3 regions of the Thioalkalivibrio sp. ALMg3 genome follow, and region 1 is predicted to be linked to each of the others. Evidence: predicted binding sites of a transcription regulator. Region 1 holds the regulator's gene; each other region holds the start of a gene.
The links. The regulator sigma-54, encoded in region 1, starts transcription at its own class of promoters, with help from an activator protein. The targets are predictions, from matches to a motif close to TGGCANGNTNCNTGCTT.
Positions count from the first base shown of each region.

Region 2: the regulator sigma-54 is predicted to act here: its motif matches at 5,828-5,844, upstream of F622_RS0108820 (pilin).
Region 3: the regulator sigma-54 is predicted to act here: its motif matches at 2,653-2,669, upstream of flgB (flagellar basal body rod protein FlgB).

Region 1 covers NZ_KB906224.1:87,936-95,869, forward strand. Annotated here, with positions in the region: gene hprK (HPr(Ser) kinase/phosphatase) at 1-501, opposite strand, end outside; gene F622_RS0107745 (PTS sugar transporter subunit IIA) at 550-1,017, opposite strand; gene hpf (ribosome hibernation-promoting factor, HPF/YfiA family) at 1,021-1,359, opposite strand; gene F622_RS0107755 (RNA polymerase factor sigma-54) at 1,376-2,860, opposite strand; gene lptB (LPS export ABC transporter ATP-binding protein) at 2,949-3,719, opposite strand; gene lptA (lipopolysaccharide transport periplasmic protein LptA) at 3,716-4,258, opposite strand; gene lptC (LPS export ABC transporter periplasmic protein LptC) at 4,239-4,820, opposite strand; gene F622_RS0107775 (HAD family hydrolase) at 4,817-5,356, opposite strand; gene F622_RS0107780 (KpsF/GutQ family sugar-phosphate isomerase) at 5,356-6,333, opposite strand; gene F622_RS0107785 (calcium/sodium antiporter) at 6,330-7,307, opposite strand; gene F622_RS0107790 (NAD-dependent epimerase/dehydratase family protein) at 7,364-7,934, opposite strand, start outside.
Region 2 covers NZ_KB906225.1:120,178-128,111, reverse strand. Annotated here, with positions in the region: gene F622_RS0108840 (ABC transporter permease) at 1-1,547, opposite strand, end outside; gene F622_RS0108835 (ABC transporter ATP-binding protein) at 1,544-2,260, opposite strand; gene mgtE (magnesium transporter) at 2,667-4,025, shown strand; gene mgtE (magnesium transporter) at 4,036-5,394, shown strand; gene F622_RS0108820 (pilin) at 5,916-6,359, shown strand; gene F622_RS0108815 (transposase) at 6,804-7,934, shown strand, end outside.
Region 3 covers NZ_KB906226.1:61,813-69,746, forward strand. Annotated here, with positions in the region: gene flgE (flagellar hook protein FlgE) at 1-689, opposite strand, end outside; gene F622_RS0109165 (flagellar hook assembly protein FlgD) at 733-1,407, opposite strand; gene flgC (flagellar basal body rod protein FlgC) at 1,418-1,837, opposite strand; gene flgB (flagellar basal body rod protein FlgB) at 2,165-2,572, opposite strand; gene F622_RS0109180 (protein-glutamate O-methyltransferase CheR) at 2,789-3,604, opposite strand; gene F622_RS0109185 (chemotaxis protein CheV) at 3,809-4,747, opposite strand; gene flgA (flagellar basal body P-ring formation chaperone FlgA) at 5,270-5,947, shown strand; gene flgM (flagellar biosynthesis anti-sigma factor FlgM) at 6,087-6,401, shown strand; gene F622_RS0109200 (flagella synthesis protein FlgN) at 6,417-6,902, shown strand; gene F622_RS0109205 (flagellar brake protein) at 6,985-7,701, shown strand; tRNA gene F622_RS0109210 (tRNA-Pro) at 7,785-7,861, opposite strand.

The sequences.
Region 1 (7,934 bases):
GGCGCCGCTGATCAGCACCCCGATCCCGAGGATCTCCATGAACACGCCGTGGCGCACCTCGAAATGGGCCAGGCGCTGCTGCAGGAAATAGCGCAGCAGCGAGATAATCTCGTGGCTGCTGGTGCTGGAGCACAGGATCAGCGGCAGCGCCTCCTGCGGGGCGTCGGGCATCTCCGAGAACGGACAGGTGTCCTCGGCGAAGATCACCGCGGTGGTCCCAGTGCGGGCCATCTCCAGGATCAGGTCGTTGCACTGGGTGGCGCTGAGGCTGGAGATGTAGCGGGCCTCGAAGTCGCCGATGATCTGGATGCGGTTGGGCCGGATCAGGTTGAGATGGCCGGCCAGCGGCAGGTCGTCCCCGTCGTCGCCGACCAGCTTGCGGTCGGGTGCTGCATGTTCGCCGTGCACGAAGCGAAGATCCAGGCGGTTTCCCATGGCCTGGATCAGGCTCTCCACGTTGATGTCGCGGGCGATCCCGCCTTCTCCCAGCGCCTCGTTCATGGCAGACGCTGCGCGCCGGAATCGCGGCTGGAGGCGGGTTCCACGGGCTTAGTCCTCGCTGAAGCGGCGCACGAGTTCCTGTTCCAGGGCCGCCGCGTCCCCGGCCCGGCGCAGCGCTCCGATGGTGTCTGGCTGCGACAGGCCGCGGGCGAGTTGGGCCAGCAGGTCGAGGTGGTCGCCGGTGGCGGCCTCCGGGACCAGCAGTGCGATCAGGATATCGACCGGCTCGTGATCCATGGCGTCGAAGTCGACGCCCTTTTCCAGGCGCAGCACGGCCACGCGCGGCGCCTCGAGATCGGCCAGGCGGCCATGGGGAATCGCAACCCCATGGCCGAGACCGGTGGATCCGAGTTTTTCGCGTGCGGACAGGGCCTCGAAGATCGCATTGCTTCCTGGTCCCGTGCCGTCACCTCCGCCGGCGAGGAGGTCCGCCAGGGCCTCCAGGGCCCGTTTCTGGCTGGAGCACTCGGGTTGCAGGCCAATGCGCTCGGAGGTGATCAACTCGGCAATCGTCATGGATCAGGAGGCCTGCTCGCGGTTGCGCTGGGCACCTTCGGCGCGGTGGTGGTCCTTGACCTTTTCCTTGTGCTTGATCAGCTGACGGTCGACTTTGTCGATCAGCGCGTCGATTGCGGCATACATGTCCTCGTGAGAGGCCTCGGCGTGGATGTGATTGCCGCTGACCTGGAGATTCGCTTCGGCCTGGTTGTGCTGATTCCGGGTCTTCTCGTGGGTCAGCACGACGTGGACGTCGATGACCTTGTCGAAGTGGCGCTCCAGCTTCGCGAATTTCTCGTTGACGTAGTCGCGCAGGGCGTCGGTGATGTCCACGTGGTGGCCGGTCAGGTTGATCTGCATGGTCAGGACTCCTTGGTTACTTGCTGCCGGTGGGCATCGAGGCCATCTGCCGGCGTTCGCTGGATGAAGGGATGTGCATCGCCTCGCGGTACTTGGCCACGGTGCGGCGCGCTACGTTGATGCCCCGGTCCGACAGGACCTGGGCGAGCCGGGCATCGCTGAGCGGCTTGTTCGGGGGTTCGTCGCCAATCAATTCGCGAATCATGGCACGGATGGCGGTGGCGGAACACTCGCCGCCATCGTTCGTGCCGACATGGCTGGAGAAGAAATACTTGAACTCGAAGACCCCGCGCGGGGTGTGCATGTATTTCTGCGTGGTAACCCGCGAGATGGTCGATTCGTGCATCTCCAGGGTCTCGGCAATGTCGCGCAGGATCAATGGCTGCATCGCGACGTCGCCATGCTCGAGAAAGCCCTGCTGGCGATGGACGATCGCCTCGGCGACCCGCAGCAGGGTGTCGTTGCGGCTGTGCAGGCTCTTCAGGAACCAGCGTGCCTCCTGCAGCTGATCGCGCATAAAGGCGCTGTCGCGGGCATCCGAGACCTGGCGCACCATGCCGGCGTAGAGGTCGTTGATGCGGATGCGCGGTGCGATCTCCGGGTTTAGATCCACGCGCCAGCCCTCGGTGGTGTGGCGCACGTAGACATCCGGGACCACGTATTCCGAGGTGGCGGAGCTGATCTGTGCGCCGGGGCGCGGGTTCAGGGTGCGGATCAGATCCAGTGCGCGGGCCAGTTCGTCCGGGTCGCGTACGCCGGACTGGCGCTGCAGGGCCTTGTAGTCGCGCTTGCCCAGGCTGTCCATGCCGTGTTCCAGGATCGCCCGTGCGGCCTCGCGGGCCGGGGCGTCCGGGGCCAGTTCGCGTAGCTGGATCTCCAGGCACTCCCGCAGGTTGCGCGCGCCGACCCCCAGCGGGTCGCACTGCTGAATCCAGTGGAGCACTGCCTCGACCTCGTCGACGCCGACGGTTTCATCCTCGCCTCGGCTGATGGTCTCGGCCAGGGTTTCCAGGTCACCCTCGAGATAGCCGTCGGGGCTGATGGCGTCGATCAGGGCCGCCCCGATGCGCTGGTCGCGCGGTGTCAGATGGCTCAGATGCAGCTGCCACAGCAGGTGATCCTGCAGGCCCTCACCGTCGTCGTCGCTGGTGTTTTCCAGCGGGTCGCGGTCATCCACGCCCTTGTTGGGCGTCGGGGCCGGCTCGTAGATGTCGTCCCAGCGGCTGTCGGTCGTCAGTTCCTCGGGGATCACGTCGTCGCTGGTGGTGGTGGCCTCCATGCGATCGCCTTCCACCAGCTCGCCGTCCTGGTTCAGGCGCTCGGTGTCGGCCTCGGCATCTTCGTCCTCGACCTGTTCGAGCATGGGGTTGCTCTCCAGCGCCTGCTGGATCTCCACCTGGAGCTCGAGCGTGGACAGCTGCAACAGGCGGATCGCCTGCTGCAGTTGCGGGGTCATGGTCAGCGTCTGACCCAGCTGCAGATTCAGGCCGGGTTTCAGCATCGGGTATGCGGGGCGAGGGTGGGCATTGATGGAATCTTAAAGCCTGCCTTGTGGTTTGTGCACCGACCGGGCCGCATACGGGGCGCTTTCACAGGCGGAAGTTCTCGCCGAGATAGACCCGGCGCACCTGGGGATCGGCCAGCAGCTCGTCCGGTGTCCCGGCGGCCAGCAGGCGGCCTTCGCTTAGAATATAGGCCCTGTGGCAGATGCCGAGGGTCTCGCGCACGTTGTGATCGGAGATCAGTACGCCGATGCCGCGCTGGGCGAGATGCCGAATCACGTCCTGGATGTCGCCCACCGAGATCGGGTCCACCCCGGCGAAGGGCTCGTCCAGACAGATGAAGCGCGGATCCCCGGCGAGGGCGCGGGCGATCTCGGCCCGGCGCCGTTCCCCACCGGACAGCGCGATGCCCGGGCTGTGGCGCACGGTCTCGAGCTGAAACTCCTCGATCAGCGCATCGCCAATGCGGCGGCGCTCGTGGCGATCCAGCCCGGGGCGCAGTTCCAGCACGGCCTGCAGGTTGTCCCACACGCTCAGGCGGCGAAAGATCGAGGCCTCCTGCGGCAGGTAGCCGAGGCCGGCGCGCGCGCGTACGTGGATGGGGGCGCGGGTGATGTCGCGCTCGCCCAGGGTGATGCGCCCGGCATTGGGACGGATCAGCCCGACCAGGCTGTAGAAGCAGGTGGTTTTGCCGGCCCCGTTCGGGCCCAGCAGGCCGACCACCTCGCCGGGCGCGAGGTCGACGTCCACCTGGTCCAGCACCGTGCGCTGGCCGTAGCGCTTGGTCAGCTCGCGTCCGATCAGGCGGTCGTTGGTTTGTGCCGGTGTGGCGGATGGGCTGGGGGCGGTGGCGTTCATTCGTCGTCGCGCGGCTGGATGGTGATGCGCACGCGCTCGCTGTCGCCTTCGCCGCGTTCGGCCTCGATCACGTCGGTCGTCAGGTCGTAGGTGATGCGCTTGCCGCGCGCCTCCTCGCTGGTGGTGATCACATGGGCCTGGTCGGTGAGGATCATGCGGTCCTCGTTCAGCAGGTAGTCGATGCGCAGGGCGGTGGCAATGCGCATCTCTCCGGTTTCCGGATCGGGTGATTCCAGGCGTGCCGGCTCGCCGTGGGCCTCCATTTCGTAGGGGCGGCGATCGCGGGTGCGCACGTAGACCTTGTCGGCCTCCAGGGTCATGTCGCCGCGGATTACGATCACGTCGCCGGTGTAGGTCCCCAGCCCCTGGCGTTCGTCCATCTCCGCGCGGTCGGCAGTGATCTCCACCGGCAGTGCCGGGCCCGCCGAGCCCTGCTGGGCGAGCGCGGGCGTGGCCAGCAGGGCTAGCAGCAGGAGCGCCGCCAGGCGGGCACCCGGTTGGCCCGGACGGTGGCGAAGGCTATGGGGATTCGGGGTCATGCGCGGGATCCTCCTCGCTCGTCTCGCTGTAGAGCGAGTACACGTCATGGAACAACTCTATGGTATCCCCTCGCGAGTCCACGCGCAGACCGGTGCCGCGCTGGAACAGGCCCGGCTGGTTCAGGGTGGAAAGGGCATCCGAAGTGGCGACCATGGTGTCGGTGGCGACGCGAACATCCCGCGAATCGATGATGGTCTCTACGCGTTCGCCGCGGGGCGGCTGTACGCCGTGGGTGGGGCCCACCAGGTCCAGGGTCACGGCGGCCGGTTGATGCAGTGCGGCGGGGGCAGTCCAGCGCCATTCGATACCGCCTTCGGCGAACAGGTCGAGGTCCGGGTCGTCCACCCATTGGGGGCCGTCACGTCCAAACTCGCGCAGGCGGGTGCCGCGCAGACGATGGCTCAGTTCGCCGTCGTCGCCGGTGGCATGCAGGGTGAAGCCGTCAATCTGCAGCGTGACCTCGCCCTCGGGCGGGCTTACCTCAGCCTGCGCCAGGGGCACGGTCGCGAATGCGAGCACGGCCAAGGCCCATCCGAGTCGGCTGCGAATCCTGCGGCTCATCCGTTCAGGTAGGTCTCGAACAGCGCGTCGAGCCGGCTCTGCGCGGCCAGCAGGCCCTCGCAGGCCTCGCGCACGGCCCCGCGCCCACCATGGGCCTCGGTCACCCACTGGGCATGCTGGCGCACCAGCGGGTGGGCGTCGCCGACCGCGATCCCGAGCCCGACCCGCTGCATCGCTGGTAGATCCACGATGTCGTCGCCCATGAAGGCCGCTTCGGCGGGGTCGTGGCCGGTCCGCTGCAGCAGTTCGTGCAGGGCCTCGCCCTTGTCGCGGCGGCCCTGGATCAGATGCTCCACACCCAGGTCGCGCATACGGTGTTCGACGACCCCGGAGGTGCGCCCGGTCAGGATGGCGATCTCGATCCCGCCGTCCAGGGCCAGACGGATACCGTGGCCGTCGCGGCTGTTGAAGGCCTTGTACTGCTCGCCGCCGTCGCCGAGGAACAGGCTGCCGTCGGTCAGCACGCCGTCCACGTCCAGGATCAGCAGGCGCACGGCCTGCTGGTGGGTGCGCAGAGTGGTGGCATCCAGGTTCATCACGCCACCCCGGCGCGCAGCAGGTCGTGCATGTTGATCACGCCCACCAGGCGGTTTTCGGCGTCGGTGACGGGCAGGGCGTTGATGCGCCGGCTCTCCATGGCCTCCAGGGCCTCCACCGCCAGCCAGTCGGGCTGCGCGGTGTGGCCGCCGGTGGTCATGGCCTCGCCGATGGTCAGGCCGTCCAGGCTGTGCCCGGCATCCAGGGTGCGCCGCAGGTCGCCATCGGTGAACACGCCCTGGATGCGATCGTCACCGTCGGTGATGATCACCAGCCCCAGACCCTTGCGGGTGATCTCGAACAGGGCGTCCTTGAGTGGGGCGTCCGGGGTGATGCGCGGGATCGCGCCTCCGGTATGCATGATGTCGGCGACATGCACCAGCAGGCGCCGGCCAAGGCGGCCGCCGGGGTGCGAGCGGGCAAAGTCGTTGGCGGTAAAGCCGCGTGCATCCAACACCGCGACGGCCAGGGCATCGCCCATCGCCAGCGCGGCGGTGGTGCTGGAGGTGGGAGCCAGGCCCAGCGGGCACGCCTCGCGCTCGACGCTGACATCCAGGTGTACGGTGGCATCCGCGCCGAGGCGCGAGCCGGGGTTGCCGGTCATCGCGATCAGCGGTACGCCCAGGCGCCGGATCAGCGGCAGGATGGTGATGATCTCGTCGGTCTCGCCGGAGTTCGACAGCGCGATGACCACGTCCTCGCGGGTGATCATGCCGAGATCGCCGTGACTGGCCTCGCCCGGATGCACGAAGAAGGCCGGCGTGCCGGTGGAGGCCAGGGTCGCGGCCAGCTTGCTGCCGATGTGCCCGGACTTGCCCATGCCGGTGACGATCACGCGGCCCTTGCACGCGAGGATGCAGCGGCAGGCCTCGAGGAAGCGGTCGTCGATGCGCCGGGCGAGGTTGCGTACGGCCTCGGCCTCGTCATTGAGGACGGCCAGGGCGAGCTTGCGGGTCGTTTCGGGGTTGAAGTTCATGCGGTTGCCGTGATTCCCAAATAGACAAGGTAGCTTGCGAAGGCGATGAGGAGAAGGGCGCCCTGCCAGCGCCGGATCTGTCCGCGGCGGCCCAGCGCGATCAGGAACAGGGCCACGGTCAATGCCAGCATCACCGGATAGTCGCGCGTCAGCACATCGGCGTCGATTGCCAGCGGCGTGATCAGGGCCGGAACGGCCAGTACCGCGAGCAGGTTGAACAGATTGGACCCGACTACATTCCCGATCGCCAGCCCGGCCTCGCGGCGGAAGGCGGCGACCACCGAGGTCGCCAGTTCCGGCAGGCTGGTTCCCACCGCGACAATGGTCAGCCCGATGACCAGGTCGCTGACCCCCAGTTGTTCGGCGATCTCGACGGCCCCCCAGACCAGGGCCTGGCTGCTCGCCAGCAGGAGCAGCAGCCCGAACACGAGCCAGGCGATCGCGGGCCCCAGTCGGTCGCCCTCTGGGATCGTCTCGACCATGCCGCGCACCACCTCGGGGGTGTCGTCATGGGGGGCCGGGCGTGCGCGCCGGGCGCTGATGGCCATCCAGGCAGTGAACAGGACCAGACCGGCCAGCAGCGCGATGCCCTCCAGCCGGCCCAGTTCGCCATCCACCAGCAGGAGCAGCACGCCGAAGCTGACCAGCAGGAGGATCGGCAGTTCGCGCCGAACCATGCCGCGCCCGATCGCCAGCGGCGCGACCAGGGTCGCGGTCCCCAGCACCAGCGCGATGTTGGCGATGTTCGAGCCGATCGCGTTGCCCACCGCCAGCCCCGGGTTGCCCTGCAGGCTGGCGAGGACCGAGACCACGATCTCCGGTGCCGAGGTCCCGAAAGCGACGATGGTCAGGCCGATGATCAGCGGGCTGACGCCCAGGCCGCGGGCCAGGGCCGAGGCGCCGAACACGAAGCGGTCGGCACTCCAGGTCAGCAGGATCAGGCCGCCGATGATGGCGACAACGGGTAGCACCATGGACAGTCGGGTCCGGGAGGGTCAGGCCCGGGATTGTAGCCGATTGGGTAGTGGTTTCAGCAGCGCAGACGTTCTAGGCACCCGGCGGTGGTCACCTGCGGTGTCCAGCCGAGCTGCTCGCGGGCGCGGGTGCAGTCCAGTACCAGCGGGCCGTCCAGCCCGCGGACCCAGCCGGGGTCCCCGGCGCGGGCGGTCAGGCGCCAGGCCAGCGGGTGCAGGGTGCGGATCAGCCGCAGTGGCACCGGGATCCCCCAGCGCCGCTGGTGGCGCGCCATCGCCCGTAGCGACCAGGCAGGTTCGGCCCCCAGGTTGAAGATCCCCGCAGTGCGAGTTGTGATGCTGCGCACCATCGCGGCGGCGGCATCGTCCTCCCACAGGATCTGCACTGGCTGTTCGCCCCCGGCGGGATACAGCCGTCCGCGGGCGATCTGCAGCAACAGCGGGTGGGCGTTCGGGCCGACGATCGCGGGCGGGCGCAGGAGGGTCACCTGGCACTCGGGGTGTTCCCGGGCAAGCGCGAGCAGGGCCTGCTCCACGGCGACCTTGTCTTCGGCATAGGGGAAGCGCGGCCGGGTGGGATGGTCCTCGCGGAGCGGCTGCGGGCTGTCCGGCCAGGGGCCGTAGACC
Region 2 (7,934 bases), on a different contig from region 1:
GCCTGCCCCAGCCACTGCTCCACGCTGCCGCGAAAGCTCCCCACCATCACCGCCACGCCGATGGCCGCCGCCAGCGCCAGCGTCAGCGCCGAGGTGGCGGGCGCGCTGCGCGACAGGCTGCGCTCCAGGCTGCGGACCGCAATGCGCGGCAGGGCCGCCCCGCGCACCAGCACCGCCAGGCCGCGCAGCGTCCCCGCCAGCACCCAGGGCAGCAGCAACACGAACCCCGCAATCAGCAGGAACAGTGCGACAAACCCGCCCACCAGCGCCCCGGCACCGGTCACGATCAACCCGACGCCCGCCAGCAACAAAACGATAGACGCCAGCGCCAGCCACGCGGCCCAGCCACGGGCACGCCTTTCCAGCCCTCCGCGCCCGGTGCCGGCCGGGCTGGCCACCCGCGCCGCCTCCCAGGCCGGGGCCAGTGCGGCCGCCAGCGACAGCCCCACGCCCAGCAGCAGCACCGCGGCCAGCGCCAATGGCCGCGGCGTGACCCCGGTCACCGCCACCGCAAAGAAGTGGTCCGTCACCGTCTGCGCGACCTGCGCGACCAGCACCTGCGCCAGAGCCACCCCCAGCAGCGCGCCCAGCAGCGTGCCGATCACGCCGACCAGCAGGGCCTCCAGCAGCACCACCCCGAAGATCGCCCGGCGCCCGACACCGACCAGGCGCAGGCTGGCAATCACCTCGCGCCGGCGCAGTACCGCAAAGGTCTGCGTGTTGTAGATCAGAAACGCCGCGATCAGCAGCGCCAGCAGGCTCATCGCGGTGAGGTTGATGCGGAACGCCTGCGCCAGCTGGCGCGCGGCCTGGCCCCGGCTCTCGACCGCCACCAGCTCCAGTTCCGCGGGCAATACGTCGGCCAGGGCCTCGACCTCGTCATCGGCCAGCCGCACGTCGATTCGGTCCAGCCGCCCCAGCCGGTCGAGCAATACCTGCGCCGTGGCGATATCCGTCACCCAGAGCGAGGCGCCCGCATCCTCAGACGCGCCATCCCCCCCATCATCACTCGGGTCCTCGTCCCGTTCGCCGGCACGGTCGATCAGCGTGATCTCGCGCTCGCCCCCGGCCGCCTCCAGTGCCAATCGAGCCCCATGCGCCTCCCCGCTCGCCCGGAACCAGCCCGCAGGCGGCAGGATCGTCCCCGGCTCGGTCACCAGGCGCTGCACCGGGGCATCGCCGATATCCGAGGCCGCCCCGCGAAACGGCCCCTCGGCCAGCGGATCGACGCCCAGCACGTAGATCGTCGTGCCATCCGGCAATCGCGCCGGGCCCTCCACGATCGGGGCCGTATCCCGCCACCCGGCCATGCGCAGCTCGCGGTAAAAGGCCTCGTCGAAGCCGCTCGCCGGCCCCAGCACCTGATGCGTAGCGGCCCCGGCCACCTCGTCCATCGAACGGTCGAAGGCCCGCTGGGCGGACTGGTTCGCCAGATCCACCGCCAGCACCACCGCCACGCCGATGATCACACCGACCAGCGTCAGCACCCGCTGCAGCGGCCGCCGACGCCAGTCGCGCAGCCACGCACGCAGAACGAGACCGCTCACGCCGGCAACCCCTCCACCGATTCCGGAGGCTGAAGCACCCCGTCGCGCATCGTCAGCACCCGATCCAGTCGCCCCGCCAGTTCATCGCTGTGGGTCACCAGCAACAACGAACACCCGGTCGCCCGTACTTGCTCCAGCAGCAGCCCGAATATCGTCTCGCCAGTGCGCGAGTCGAGATTGCCGGTCGGCTCGTCGGCGAGGATCAGCGCCGGCTCGTGCACCAGCGCCCGCGCGATCGCGACACGCTGCTGCTCGCCGCCCGACAGCGCCTCCGGATACCGCTCACCCTTATCCCCCAGCCCGACCGCTGTCAGCTGGCGTCCGGCGCGCTCGCGTCGTTCGGCAGCATTGGCAGCCGTCGCCAGTTCCAGCGGCAGCATCACGTTCTCCAGCACCGTTAGCGTCGGAATCAGATGGAACGACTGGAACACGATCCCCACGCGGGCCCGGCGCAGCCGCGTGCGTGCCGCCTCGTCCAGCCCCGCGAGCGCCTCGCCCGCCAGATGCACCTCGCCGCGATCCGCCGCCTCCAGCCCGGCCGCCAAATGCAGCAGGGTGGACTTGCCACTCCCGCTCTCGCCCACAATCGCCACCCGCTCGCCGGGGGCCAGCTCGAAGTCCACACCGTGCAGCACCTCGCCCTCGCCGGGGTAGGCAAACGCCGCGCCGATGAGCCGCAGGACCGGCCCCGAAAACGCTGATGACTCAGCCATACGATCCGCCTTTTGTTGTCCGTTCCAGCCGGGGTGTCGGGCCGTCCCGGGAGACACCAGGCCCCGACTCCACATGACCATGAAGAGTAGATGAATGTTTCAAAAAGCCACACAAGCGGTTGATTGAGGCCCGGCATCCGTTAGAATAAGCGCCATCTCCACACACGGGAACGCGCCTTGACACGCCGATCAAGCAGCCGATCACGCAGCCGATCTATCTGCGCCTAGCGGCAAGCGTCCGTTCCCTAACCGGTCGCTTCCCGTCAGGCCTCTTTGATCAAAGAGCCGGGAACGGCCGGGCCCCGCCCGACCCGAACCTGCACCATTCACCGCATTCGTGCGGCGCCGCGATGGCCTGTGCCCGTGCACAGTCCGCGCGCTGCCCCGATGCCGCCGGGAGAAGGGCATGGAGCTTCACCTCGAGCAGTCCATCATCGAGCTGAAGGAGCTGTTGCGTCTGGACGACCGCGACGGGCTCCACGAACTGCTCGACTACATGCGCGTGCAGGACATCGCCCACGCGCTGATGGAGCTGGGCGAGGAAGACCTCATCGCCGTCTTCAACCTGCTGCCCCCCGGGCGCAAGGCGGACGTCTTTGCCTACCTCGACACCGGGCACCAGATCCGCCTGCTGGAGGCCTCGCCGCGCGAGGACGCCCGTTTCATCCTCTCCGAGATGGAGGCGGACGACCTCACCGCCCTGCTGCAGACCCTGGATCCGGACACCCTGCGCGGCTACCTGCGCCTGCTGCCGTTTCGCGCGATCCGCCGCGCGCTCAAGCAGCTCAACTACCCGGAGGACTCGGTCGGCCGCGTGATGTCGCCGGACGTCGTCGCGGTGGACCCGGACTGGACGCTCAAACGCGCCCTGGCCTTCATCCGCCGCAACGCGGACGAGCACTCCAACAACGTGATCTTCGTGGTCGACCAGGACCGCGTGCTGCTGGCCGCCATCCCCATCCGCCACTTCCTGCGCGCCAGCGCCGACAGCCCGGTGCGCGAACTGCTGGGCGAAGCCGACCCGATCACCATCGCCGTCTCCGAACACGCGGTGGAGGCCGCCCGCCGCATCCAGCACTACGACCTGGAGAGCCTGCCGGTGGTCGGCGAGATCGGCGAACTGCTGGGCGTGGTCACAGTGGACGACGTGATGGACCTGATCGAGGCGGAGTCCACCGAGGACTTCCACAAGCTGGGCTCGGTGGGCACCCTGCCGCTGTCCCCGCAGGAGGCCAGCCCGTTCCTGCTCTATCGCAAGCGCATCGGCTGGCTGCTCGGTCTGGTTGCCTTCAACACCATCGGCGCGCTGATGATCTCCCAGTACGAGGACATCATCGAGGCCGTGGTGGTGCTGGTGTTCTTCCTGCCGCTGCTGATCGCCTCCGGCGGTAACGCGGGCGCGCAGAGTTCCACGCTGATGGTGCGCGCCATGGCCACCGGCGAGGTCACGGCCAGGGACTGGCTCCGGCTTTGGGCCAAGGAGATGGGCGTGTCCCTGACCCTCGGGCTCAGCATGGGTGTCGCGGTATCGCTGGTCGGGCTGTGGCGCGGCGGGCCGGAGATCGCACTGCTGGTCGCGCTGTCGATGACCATCATCGTTACCGTGGCCAGCATCCTCGGCATGCTGCTGCCGGTGGTCCTGAACAAGTTCCGCCTCGATCCGGCGACCGCCAGCGTACCGCTGGTCACCTCGCTCGCCGACATCGGCGGTATCCTCATCTACTTCACGCTGGCCACGGCCCTGCTCGGCCTGGCAATCCCATAGGACCTCCCGGATGAGCCCGACCGAACCGGATCTCGACACCCTGCCGCAGGCCCTGCAGACCGCGCTGACCGCGCCCACCGCCGAGGCCCTGCAGAGCCTGTGCGCCGAGCACGCGGCGCCGGATCTCTCCGACGCCCTGGAGGCCCTGCCGGCCCAACAGATGGAGGCCTTCTTCCAGCGCCTGGATGTCGAGTGCACCGCGGATATCTACGCCCACCTGGAATCGGATCACCAGTCGCGCGTGTTTCAGGCGCTGGACGACGAGCACGCCAGCCGCCTGGTCGCGGCCCTGTCCTACGACGACGCGGTCTCGGTGATCGACGGGCTGGAGGACGAACAGGCCGAATCCCTGCTCGAGACCCTGCCGGACGAAGACCAGGAGGCCCTGGAGACCCTGCTCGGCTACCCGGAGGAGAGCGCCGGGCGCCTGATGACGCCCGAGTTCGCCACGGTCCAGCCCGACTGGTCGGTGGCCGAGGCCATGGATCACCTGCGCGAACAGAGCGACCTGGCCGAGACCATCAACACCATCTTCGTGGTCACGCCCACCGGCGAACTGCTCGGCTGGGTGCGCCTGAAGGGGCTGCTGCTGTCGCGCCCCACCACCAGCGTGCGCGAGCGCATGAACACCGATGTCGTCAGCATCAGTGCGGAGGAAGACCGCGAAGAGGCCGCCCACCGCATCAGCCACTACGACCTCGACGTCCTCCCGGTGGTCGACGACAATGGCCACCTGCTGGGCATCATCACCGTCGACGACGTGATGGACGTACTCCGCGCCGAGACCACCGAGGACTTCCATCGCATGGCCGCGGTGGGTGACGTCGTGCTCTCGCTGCGCGACGCCAGCATGCAGCTGCTCTACCGCAAGCGCATCGGCTGGCTGGTCATCCTGGTCGCCGTGAACATCCTCTCCGGACTGGCCATCGCCCACTTCGAAGCGGCCATCGAGACCGTCGTCGCACTGATCTTCTTCCTGCCCATGGTCATCGCCTCCGGCGGCAACGCCGGCGCCCAGGCCTCCACCCTGGTCGTGCGCTCGCTCGCCACCAACGACATCAAGCCCCAGGACTGGTGGCGCCTGGGCGGCAAGGAGATCCTGGTCGCCTCCGCCCTCGGTGCCACCCTGGCCGGCGCCATCTGGCTCTCCGGCTACTGGCTGGGCAGCCTCGAGGTCGCCAACGCCATCGCGCTCGGCATGTTCCTGGTCGTCCTGTTCGGCTCCCTGTTCGGCCTGCTGCTGCCGTTCACCCTCACCCGCCTGGGCGTCGACCCCGCCGTCGCCAGCGCCCCGCTCATCACCTCCGTCGTCGACGTCGTCGGCATCACCATCTACTTCGCCACCGCCGTCGCCATACTCGGCCTCTAGCTCCCCCAACCCCCATACCCCACCCCCGTAGGATGCGATGAGCAAAGCGAATCGCATCAACCTCGCCCCACCCCCAACGCCCGGTGCGTTTCGCCAAGCTCAACGCACCCTACGAACTGCCCCGAACGCCAGGAGTCGAGCTCGAGGCGATCACGACCTCACCAACACCCCTCCGCGTCATCCCGACCACAGCACCAGCCCCCCGTCATCCCGGCCGTAGCGCAGCGAAGAGCCGGGATCTCCACCGTTCGAACACCCCAAGATCAAGAACCCCGGCCATGACAACCAGAGGCACCCCAGCCCCCAGGGTGACAATGTGCGTCACTTCACATGACCATTTTTGTCACGTGACACACCCGGGAAGCGTGTGGGCGTGACCCATGCCACAGACCACACCGCGCCCGGGCGCCGTTTTCACGCATTCCCGCGCTCTTGGCACGCCCAATGCATCTCCTCAGACAGCTACCCACGGGGTGGCCGGGCCGAAGGCCCCGCTTTTATTACATCAAGGGAGTACGACCATGCAGAAGAAATCCGTCCAACAGGGCTTTACGCTTATCGAACTGATGATCGTTGTGGCGATTATCGGCATTCTGGCGGCGATTGCGTTGCCGGCTTATCAGGATTATACGAAGCGCGCTCAAGTTACCGAAGGGATTAGTTTGGCCTCCTCCGCCCGAACGATCGTTGCTGAGAATGCGATGACGGGAACTAACCCTCTTGATGCGGGTTGGGATGCACCTGCCGCAACTGACATCGTGTCCGGCATCGTCGTGGATGGAACCAATGGGGAGATTGAAATCACCTTCACCAATGTGATCGATGATACCGACAACGTCATGACCTTCATGCCCCAGGTGGGTGGAAACGACATTGCAGCTGGAACCGCCGTAGATGGTTCTATCGAGTGGGACTGCACTGGGGGGAGCCTGCCGGGCAAGTATCGTCCGGCCAACTGCCGCTAAAAGAGAAGCAAAGGGGACAGATTTGTTTTCCCCTCTCGGAGCCCCGGCCTAGTGCCGGGGCTTTTTTATGGTTCATCGAAGGATACCGGGGAGGTGTTCGACCGCTGAAGGGAATCGTAGTCTCGCGTGGAGCCCGAAATCCTCTGGGACACCCACTTTGTGGACATAAGCCGGATTCGCCGAAGCAATCGGCCGCAGGCAATCCTCTGGGACACCCACTTTGTTGACATAAACCGGATTCGCCGAAGCAATCGGCCGCAAGCCCCGCGTCTGCAACCCGTCCCCCGAACCTCGGGCAAACCCACCTTGCTCGCCCCGCTCTAACGGAACCCTGGAACGCGGTTTCGCTACGCCCTGAAAAACTCCAAGGCATTCACTATCCTAACGACAGGAACGTAACGAACCTGCGTTGCTGCAAGACCTACTCCACGGAAGGAGTTCATCATGACCCAGCCCCGCTCGACCCTCGTCTCTCTGGACGACACGCCCTGGTACCACGTCGTTTCCCGCTGCGTCCGCCGCGCGTTTCTGTGCGGACACGATGCCCACTCCGGGCGATCCTTTGAGCATCGCCGCGGCTGGATCGCCGATCGTCTGAAGCAGCTTGCATCGGTCTTCGCCGTCGATATCGCGGCCTATGCGGTCATGAGCAACCACTTCCATATCGTGGTGCGAGTGGACGAGGCGCGCGTCGAGCCCCTGGAGCGCGACGAGATCCTGCGTCGCTGGACGCAGCTCTTCTCGGGGCCGGTGATGGTGCAGCGGTATCTGGCCGATCCACAGCGGCTCGGTGCGGCCGAGATGAAGATCGTGGATGCCTGGGTCGAGACGTACCGCTCCCGACTCGCTGACCTGTCGTGGTTCATGCGCGTTCTGAACGAGTCGATCGCCCGCCAGGCGAACGCCGAGGACGGCGTGACGGGACGGTTCTGGGAGGGGCGCTTCAAGAGCCAGGCCCTGCTCGACGAGCAAGCGGTCCTGACGGCCATGGCGTACGTGGACCTGAACCCGATCCGGGCCGGGATGGCCCCCACGCCGGAGGCCTCCGAGTACACCTCGGTCGCGGAACGGCTTGCCCTGCTGCGCGCGACGTCCGGGGATGGAACAACGGTAGCCGGACGCGCCGCCGCCGATCCCGCAGTTCCAGGCGACAGCACGGCGCCGGAACACACCAACGCTACGAAATCCGACACACGAGCGAACCGGTCACGATCCGGTCCGCACGAAACAGAATCCTTGCAGCCGGAGACGGTCCTGGACCAACTGGTCAGCGCCCCGCTACTTCCATTCGACGCCACTGGCCGCGCGGAGTGCGCCGTGCCCTTCGGCTTCGAGGACTATCTGGATCTCGTGGAGGCAACGGGGCGCGTCATCCGCGAGGACAAGCGCGGCTTCATCCACGATGGCACCCCGCCCCTGCTGGCGCGTCTAGGCATTGATCCCAATCAGTTCATCCGTGCGGCTAGCCGCATGTTGCAGCAATTCGGCAGCGCCATCGGAACACCGACCCATCTCACGGCCCGGTGCGATGCCCGCCAAACGCGCTATCTGCGAGGCATGGCGGCCGCCCGGCAG
Region 3 (7,934 bases), on a different contig from region 1:
TCGGATCCTCCCCCGTAGTCCTCAAGTTCCATTAGGTTTCCGTCGTCCCGTCGTACCGCGACGTGGGCATTCCACTCATTCGGGGCGGTCTTCACGAAATACAGGCTGGCGTCCCGAGCGATGCCCAGGGAGTCGTACATCGTCAGCGACGTTGAGAAGTTGTAGGTCTCGGGCTTTTCCAGGTCGAATTCGTCTTCAATCGTGCCGGCATCCGAGCGCAGGTTGATCAGGGCCTCGAGGTTCGTGGTGGCCTGGGGTGCCGCGGTATCGGTCTGAAGGCGTAGATCGTCAACACGGTTGCTATCAACTCCGTCATAGCCCTGCAGACGCTGCCCCTGGCTGTTCACTAGAAAGCCGTCGCGATCGACCTGGAACTCCCCCGCCCGGCTGTAGACCTTACTGCCCTGGTCGTCCAGGACGAAGAAGCCCTCGCCGTTGATGGCCAGGTCCAGACCGTTCTCGGTGAACTCCGTGCGGCCCTGCGAGAATTGCTGGGTCACCGCCTGCAGGCGCGTGCCGGAGCCGATCGCCGTCTGGCTGATGCCGCCGAAGCTCTGGGCAAACACGTCACCGAATTCCGCCCGCGAGCGCTTGAATCCGGTGGTCCCCGAGTTGGAGACGTTGTTGCCGGTGGTCTGCAGGTCGGCCTGCGCCGCGTTCAGTCCGCTCAATCCAATATTGAAGGGCATGGGGTCTTTCCTCCGTTAGGGTTCTTTTGTCGCGGTTTGGGCGTCAGCCGCCAATCCGTCGTACATCCGAAAAGCTGATCTCGCCCAGGCCTTGCACGGTCAGTGCCAGCCCGGAATCGTTACCCACCGCGACGCTCTCCACGCGGGCATCCAGGAAGGTATCCACGGCCTCGGACTGGGTACCGGAGCGGGCCGTGGCCTTGAACTCGTAGACGCCCGGGGGTGCGAAGGTCCCGTCGTCGCGCATGCCGTTCCAGCTGAACTCCTGCAGGCCGCTGCCGGCGGCGCCCAGGTTCATGCGGCGGATGCGCTCGCCGTTCGGGCTGTAGACGTCGATCTGCAGCTCCTCCGTGGAGCGATCCAGGTCCACCGCACCCTTGATCAGGCCGTCCGGACCCAGCTCGCCGAATTCGACGGGAACCAGCACGTCCTTGCCTACCAGGGATGCCGCCTGCAGCGTCTGGTTCTGCCCCAGCGACTGCGCCAGCTGCTGGAACGACTTGGACAGCTCCTCGATGCCGGTTACGGTCGAGAACTGCGCCATCTGGCCCAGGAAGTCGCCGTTGTCCATCGGCTCCATCGGGTCCTGATTCTCCAGCTGGGTCGTCATCAGCTTGAGGAAGTCGGACTGGCCCAGGCGGTCCATGTCCTTGTCCTGTTTCTGCTCGGGGCGCGAGAGGCCCAGGCGATCCAGCAATTCGGGGGATATCTGTGTCATCGATGGCTCCCTAGCCTTGACCGATCTGCAATGTGCGCTGGAGCAGCTGACGCGAGGTCTCCATCACCTCCACGTTGGCTTCGTAGTTGCGCGAGGCGGACATCATGTTGGCCATCTCCTCCACCACGCTGATGGCCGGACGGAAGATGTAGCCCTCCTCGTTGGCCTGCGGGTGATGGGGTTCGTAATGCGCATGCGGCGCCGCCTGCGACTCGGTCACGCCGGCCACCCGAACGGCCGTCGACGAACCGTTCGGGTTGGCCTGGTCCATCACGCTCTGGAACAGCACCTGCTTGGCGCGATAGGCCTCGTCGGGGTTGGTCGCGGCGGTGTTCGCGTTGGCCAGGTTCGAGGCCACGGTGTTCAGGCGCACCGACTGCGCCGACAGCGCCGAGGCGGAGGTATTGAACAGGCTGAAGAGGTTGCTCACGACATCGATCTCCCGATCAGGTCCGCGTTAAGGAAACACTGATTGATGTACACGCTCGCGCTCGAGTCGCTTTTGCGTGCGAACAAGGCGCGGTGACTGCCGTGCAGTCATTCTGCACAAAGGAACCGCAACGCCGTTCCCGCGCCCGTTTTTGATAACAACGGGCGGCCGACCCCCTACTTTCTATGACTTGCGGGGGTTGGCACCCCAGGTTCCCCGATCCTGCGTTGCGGCACTTGCCGGTAGAACCACTACCGGCTGCGCACCGCGCCTTGGCACGGAAAACCTGGGGTACCAACGCGAGTGTGTACATTAATCAGTGTTTCCTTAACGATCGCCCCGCAGGGCTTCGCGGATGCCGGAGACCCGGCGATTGAGGAATTCCAGGCTGCTCTGATATTGAACGGCGTTCTCGGCAAAGGCGGCCCGCTCCATCTGCGGGTCCACCGTGTTGCCATCCAGCGACGCCTGCGAGGGGACGCGGTAAAGCGCCTCGACCTGCCCGTTCATCGCGCCAGCGTTGGGGTCGAGATGCGCCGCCTGGCTGCGCGCCATGGGCAAGGTATTGCCGCCGCCGGCCGCGGATTCGAGCACCGCACGAAAATCGATATCCCGCGCCTTGTAGTTCGGGGTATCCGCGTTGGCGATGTTGGAGGCCAGCAGCTCCATGCGCTGCGCCCGCACGTTCACCGCCTGCGGAGAAATACCCATCGCCTTGTCGAGAGAGAGACTCATCGCTTCCGTCCTGTCCGCCCGTGGCGGACCCTCGCTTGGAGAACGGGGCGCACCGATTGCGACCCTTCGCAGGGGAACTGAAGCAATCGTTATGCCATTCTCGAGCGACGTGCCGCAGGGGCGCAGGCACAGTGGGCAGCCAGGGGAAGGGATGGAGCGACTCGCCGCCCGCATTGCACGGGCGTTCCCGGGGATCAGCCCCGGGGCTGGATTACGTCAGGACTTCAGACGAAGTACCGAGCCGTACTCGGTTCGTACGGTCTCGAAGGCCTGGGTGTAGGGCCCTGCGGTCTCGGAAGCGCCAAGAAACAGATACCCGCCCGGATTCATCTGCCGGGCGATAGCGTCAAGAACCTGTCGCTTGGTGTCGCCCGAGAAATAGATCAGCACGTTGCGGCAGAACACCAGGTCGAACTTGCCCAGCGCCGCATAGCTGTCGATCAGGTTGAGCTTCTGAAAGCGACAGCGCCGCTGCACATCCGGGATCACCTTGTGGCCATCCGCGACGGTCTCGAAGAAGCGCGCGCGCCGGCTCTCGCTGAGCCCGCGCACGATGCTCAGGCCGTCGTACACGGCCCGTCGCGCATCGTCCAGGATCTTCTCTGACAGGTCCGTGCCCAGAATGGAGACCGGCACCTTCCGAGCCGGCCGCGACTCCTCCCATTCCGAGACCACCATCGAGATCGTATAGGCCTCCTGCCCACTGGAGCATCCCGCGGACCAGACCTTGATGCTGCCTCCCTTCGCCGCCAGTTCCGGCAACAGCACGTGGCGCAGGATCTCGAACGGAAAGCCATCGCGGAACCAGGACGTCTCGTTGGTCGTCATCGCATCGATCACGCGGGTGCGCAGGCGCGGATTCGGGGCCTGCCGCATCGCATGCAGCAGTTCCGGGACGCTCTTGAAGTCGAACTCGTCGAGCAGCCGCGACAGACGACTGGAAACCAGGTACTGGCGGCTGTCACCCAACACCAAGCCGCAGCAGTCCTGCAGGAAGCGGGAGAACTCCTCGTAGTCGCGGGAATCGATCACCGAGTCATCCCTGAGCGCTGTCCATCGTGATTAGGCATCCTGATGACGAATCCTTGACCGGGGCCGCTTGGCCGGAAAACCGGGGTAAGCCCGAAGATCGGATCGAGTATACGGCGTCGCGCGCATGGCACCATACACACCGACTTCCGGCCACCCATCGCCGCTCCGGGCTTGGCGGGCGGCAACGCGGTTCCGCCCGACCGCTCATTCGGCCTGCTGACTCTCGCGCCCGGTCTGATCCAGTACGGCATTGGCCAGCTCATCGGGATTGAACTTGGAGAGAAAGGCATCCGCGCCCGCGCGCTTGACCATGTCGGTATTGAACTCACCGCTCAGCGAGGAGTGCAGCAGCACCTTCAGGTCCTTCAGCGCGGTGTTGTCCCGGATGCGCGCGGTCAGGGTGTAGCCGTCCATGCGTGGCATCTCGATATCCGAGATCACCATCTCGATCTGGTCACCCACCGGCCCTTCCGCGGCCTTCTGTTCAAGGAAATCCAGTGCCTCCTGGCCATCCTTGAAGACGTCGTATTCGAAACCGAGGCCCTTGATCGCGCCCTCGATCTGCTTGCGCGCCACCACCGAGTCATCGACGATCACGACCTTGCGCCCGCTGGCCTCTCTGGCGTTCTCGCGGATGGATGGCGAGACCTCGCTGGGCAGCGGATTGACGATGGAGAGCACCCGTTCGACGTCGATGATCTCGACCAGCTTGTTGTCGATCTCCGTGACGGCCACCAGGAAGGATTCGCGTCCGGTTCCGCGCGGGGGCGACTTCACGTCTTGCCAGTTCACGTTGACGATGCGGTCCACCGCCGACACCCAGAAGCCCTGCACCGAACGATTGAACTCGGTGACCACCACTTTCTGCTCCCCGTTGTCGACCGCCCCGACGGCGCCACGCAGGCCCATCGCTCGCGCCAGGTCAATGATCGGCACGGTACCGCCACGCAGCGACGCCACCCCGCGCACCACGCTCATGGAGCCGGGAATCTGACGCAGCGGTGGCGACGGAATCACCTCGCGGACCTTGAAGACATTGATCCCGAAGGTCTGCGACCCGCCCAGATGGAACAGCAGCAGCTCCATGCGGTTCTGCCCCACCAACTGGGTTCGCTGATTCACATCGTCAATGAATTGACTCATCGTGCCGCTCTCCTTGCCCCGATTGCTCTAGGCACCGGACAGGCCTCAAAGGCCAAGTGTGCACCGCGCAACCCCGGCCTGTCATTTGCATTCGCGCGCATGCGCCTGCTGGCGCCGCCTCATGGTGATAACGGCCGCCCGCGACGGGCCTTGAATGCACGCGTGGCGCCGGATGATCAGTCATTGGCACGACATCTGCATGTTTTTGCGTACTGAAACCGCACGCGATTCGCTCGACAACGACGCAAGATCCGTCAAACCCGAGCCATTCGCGCACAGTCCGACGCCCGCACCGACCTGGCTGCGCAGGACAGGACCAAACAGGACCGCAACATGAACCAGCGCCGACCCATTTCAGAATTTTCTTCCGCTTCCAGGGAGACGCTGATCCGTTCGCTCGTTCGCGTTGGGGCCCTCTTCGTTCCGGAAAAAGGCGGCCGGTCCGGTGCCTCGCCAGCGAGCGCAATCGACTCGAGCGCAAACGTGCGAACCCTTCCGCGTCTCCTTGCCGGAGTCGCCCTCTTGTTCACCCTGGTGCTGCTGTCTACCAGCGTCCGGGCCGAAGTGCACCCGGTTGACGACATCCGCCACGCCGCCGAGCAGTTCCTGATTCAGGAACTGGGCGTTACCGATAGCGAGGAGGATGTTTCCATCGAGATTGGCCAGCTCGACAAGCGTCTGCGCCTCGTCCCCTGCACGGACGGCCTGGAAGCGCGTTTCCCACCCGGCGGGCGGCGTGACGGCAACACCGCTGTCCATATCCAGTGTGCCGGCCCGGTGACCTGGCAGTTATACGTGCCGGCAACCGTCGAACGGTACGCCGAAGTGCTGGTTGCGAACCGCACCCTGCCGCGCCAGCACACCCTCTCGGCGGGCGACCTGCGTTTCCAGCGAATCGAGACCTCGCGCCATGCCGGCAGTTATCATGAGGAAAAGAATGCCCTGATCGGCCAACAGACCCGCCGCAGCATCCGCCCGGGTCAGATCATCGGCACCCAGCACGTGAGCCCGCGCGAGATCATCAGTCGCGGCCAGCGGGTTACCATCCTGGCAGAGAACGGCTCCATCGCCATCCGCATGCAGGGCGAAGCGCTGGAGAACGGGACGCTCGGCGAGCGAATCCGCGTCAAGAACGCATCCTCCGGGCGCGTCGTCGAAGGCGAAATCCAGGCCTCCGGCCACATCCGGGTAGCGCTTTGAGGCCTCGCCACACCAGGCACGCCGATGATTTTCGAAGCGGACTGTGAAGCCCGTTACACTTTTCCGCCCCCGAGGCCTACAGTTTCAGCACCGCTGGCCGTAAACAATTGCAGCACAGTTACAACGACAGGAAGGCATCATGGATATCAAGGGCCTCAACACGAACAGCCTGCGCCCCGACAGCCAGAATCCCGGGGTAAAGGGTCGCGACGAGTCCGGCAACACGGCGAGCCGTGCCCCGGCCTCCGGTAACGCATCGGCGCCAAACAATGATTCGGTCACGCTCACCGGGGCCGCCCAGGCGATGAATGCCGCGGCCGGCGCGGGTGACACCGCACCCTTCGACGCCGCCCGCGTTGCCGAACTGCGCGAGGCGATCTCCAGCGGCAATTATCCGGTGGACAACCAGCAGCTGGCCGATCGCATGATCGACCTCGAAAGCCTGCTGCGCTAACCCGGTCTATCGCCCATGAATGCCGACGCGCACCACAAACTGCAACGCTCGCTCGAGACCTCAATCCGGCTGGCTCATCAGCTGGAAGAGAGCCTGCTACAGGAGACGCGCGCAGTCGAAGCGCGCCAACCCGATACGCTGCAGGACGTGGTGACCGGCAAGCAGACCCTGCTGCATGAGCTGGAAACCGAGACCCGCAACCAGCAAGGCCTGGTCGAGGCCGCCGGCGAGGCCTTCAGCCCCGAGGGCGTCGCGCGCCTGTTCTCGAAGATGGACGATGGCGTAGTACTGAACGACCTGTGGCAAGCCCTGCGCCAGTCCATCGAACGCTGCGACACTCTGAATCAGGGCAATGCGCGCCTGATCGACCGTGACCGCCAGCGCGTGGAACTCTCCATGCAGATCCTCCGCGGCGAGGAAACCGGCCCCGCGGCCACCTACGACCCGTATGGCCGCGCCCGCCCCGGAAGCCGCGGCGGACGCCAGATCACCCAGGCCTGAGAGCCCGGTCCTGGTGGAGGCTGGCTTTTCGCGGCATCCACCAGTACCTTGCGTCCTCACACTTTCCTAACACTTCGGACGCATGGACGACACCGACTATACCGTCGACAAGCCGGACCGGATTGCCGGCATCCTCAAGGACCTCGACCACAAGCTCACCGTCGTGAGCGTTCGCGTGGATACCGACGGCCCCCTGTACACCTCGGCCCTGGTCCGTCTGGACCCAGCCGCCAAGGAACTCTTTCTCGACGAGCTGACCCCGCCTCGGGCGCACCAGCAGGTTCAGGCCGGCATGGACTTGCGCGTATTCGCGGCGCTGCGCGGGGTCGCAGTGCGATTCGGCACGCACGTAACACGCATCGAGCAGGAGCAAAAAGGCGCGCTCTACGTCTGCACCTATCCGGAGACTTTGCACTACCTGCAACGCCGCGAAACGTTCCGCGTGCACATTCCGATGGCACAGCGCCCTCAGATCGAACTCCATGCGAAGGCCTGGAGGGATCCCGTGATCGGCGAGGTTGCCGACCTCTCTGCCCAGGGCATGTGCATCGAGCTGCCCACCACCCTCCTGGATGCGCTTGAGGAGCAGGCGAACCTGGCCTTCGAGAACCTCTTGCTCCCCGATGTCAGGGAACGCCTTTCCGGGAACCTGCGTCTGGCCAACCGTCGCCGCAGCACACGTGATGGCTTCGAGTTTGCGGGCTTCGAGATCGTCGGCATGACCCAGTGGATGGAACGCCAGACCAACATCGCCCTGCTCCATTACCAGCGCGAGGCACGCCGCCGCTCGATGGATTGAGCCTGAGCCCAGGCGACGCCGCAACCTGCAACCCCGAACACAAAAAAGGCCGCTTGAAGCGGCCTTTTTTGATCGTTCCTGTTTGGTCGGGACGGCAGGATTTGAACCTGCGACCCTCTGCACCCCATGCAGATGCGCTACCAGACTGCGCCACGCCCCGAAGCCGCGAACTATATCCGATTCCCCGCCTTCACGAAAGCATCGGCCACCCCATTGCTGCGAGATCCGTGCGG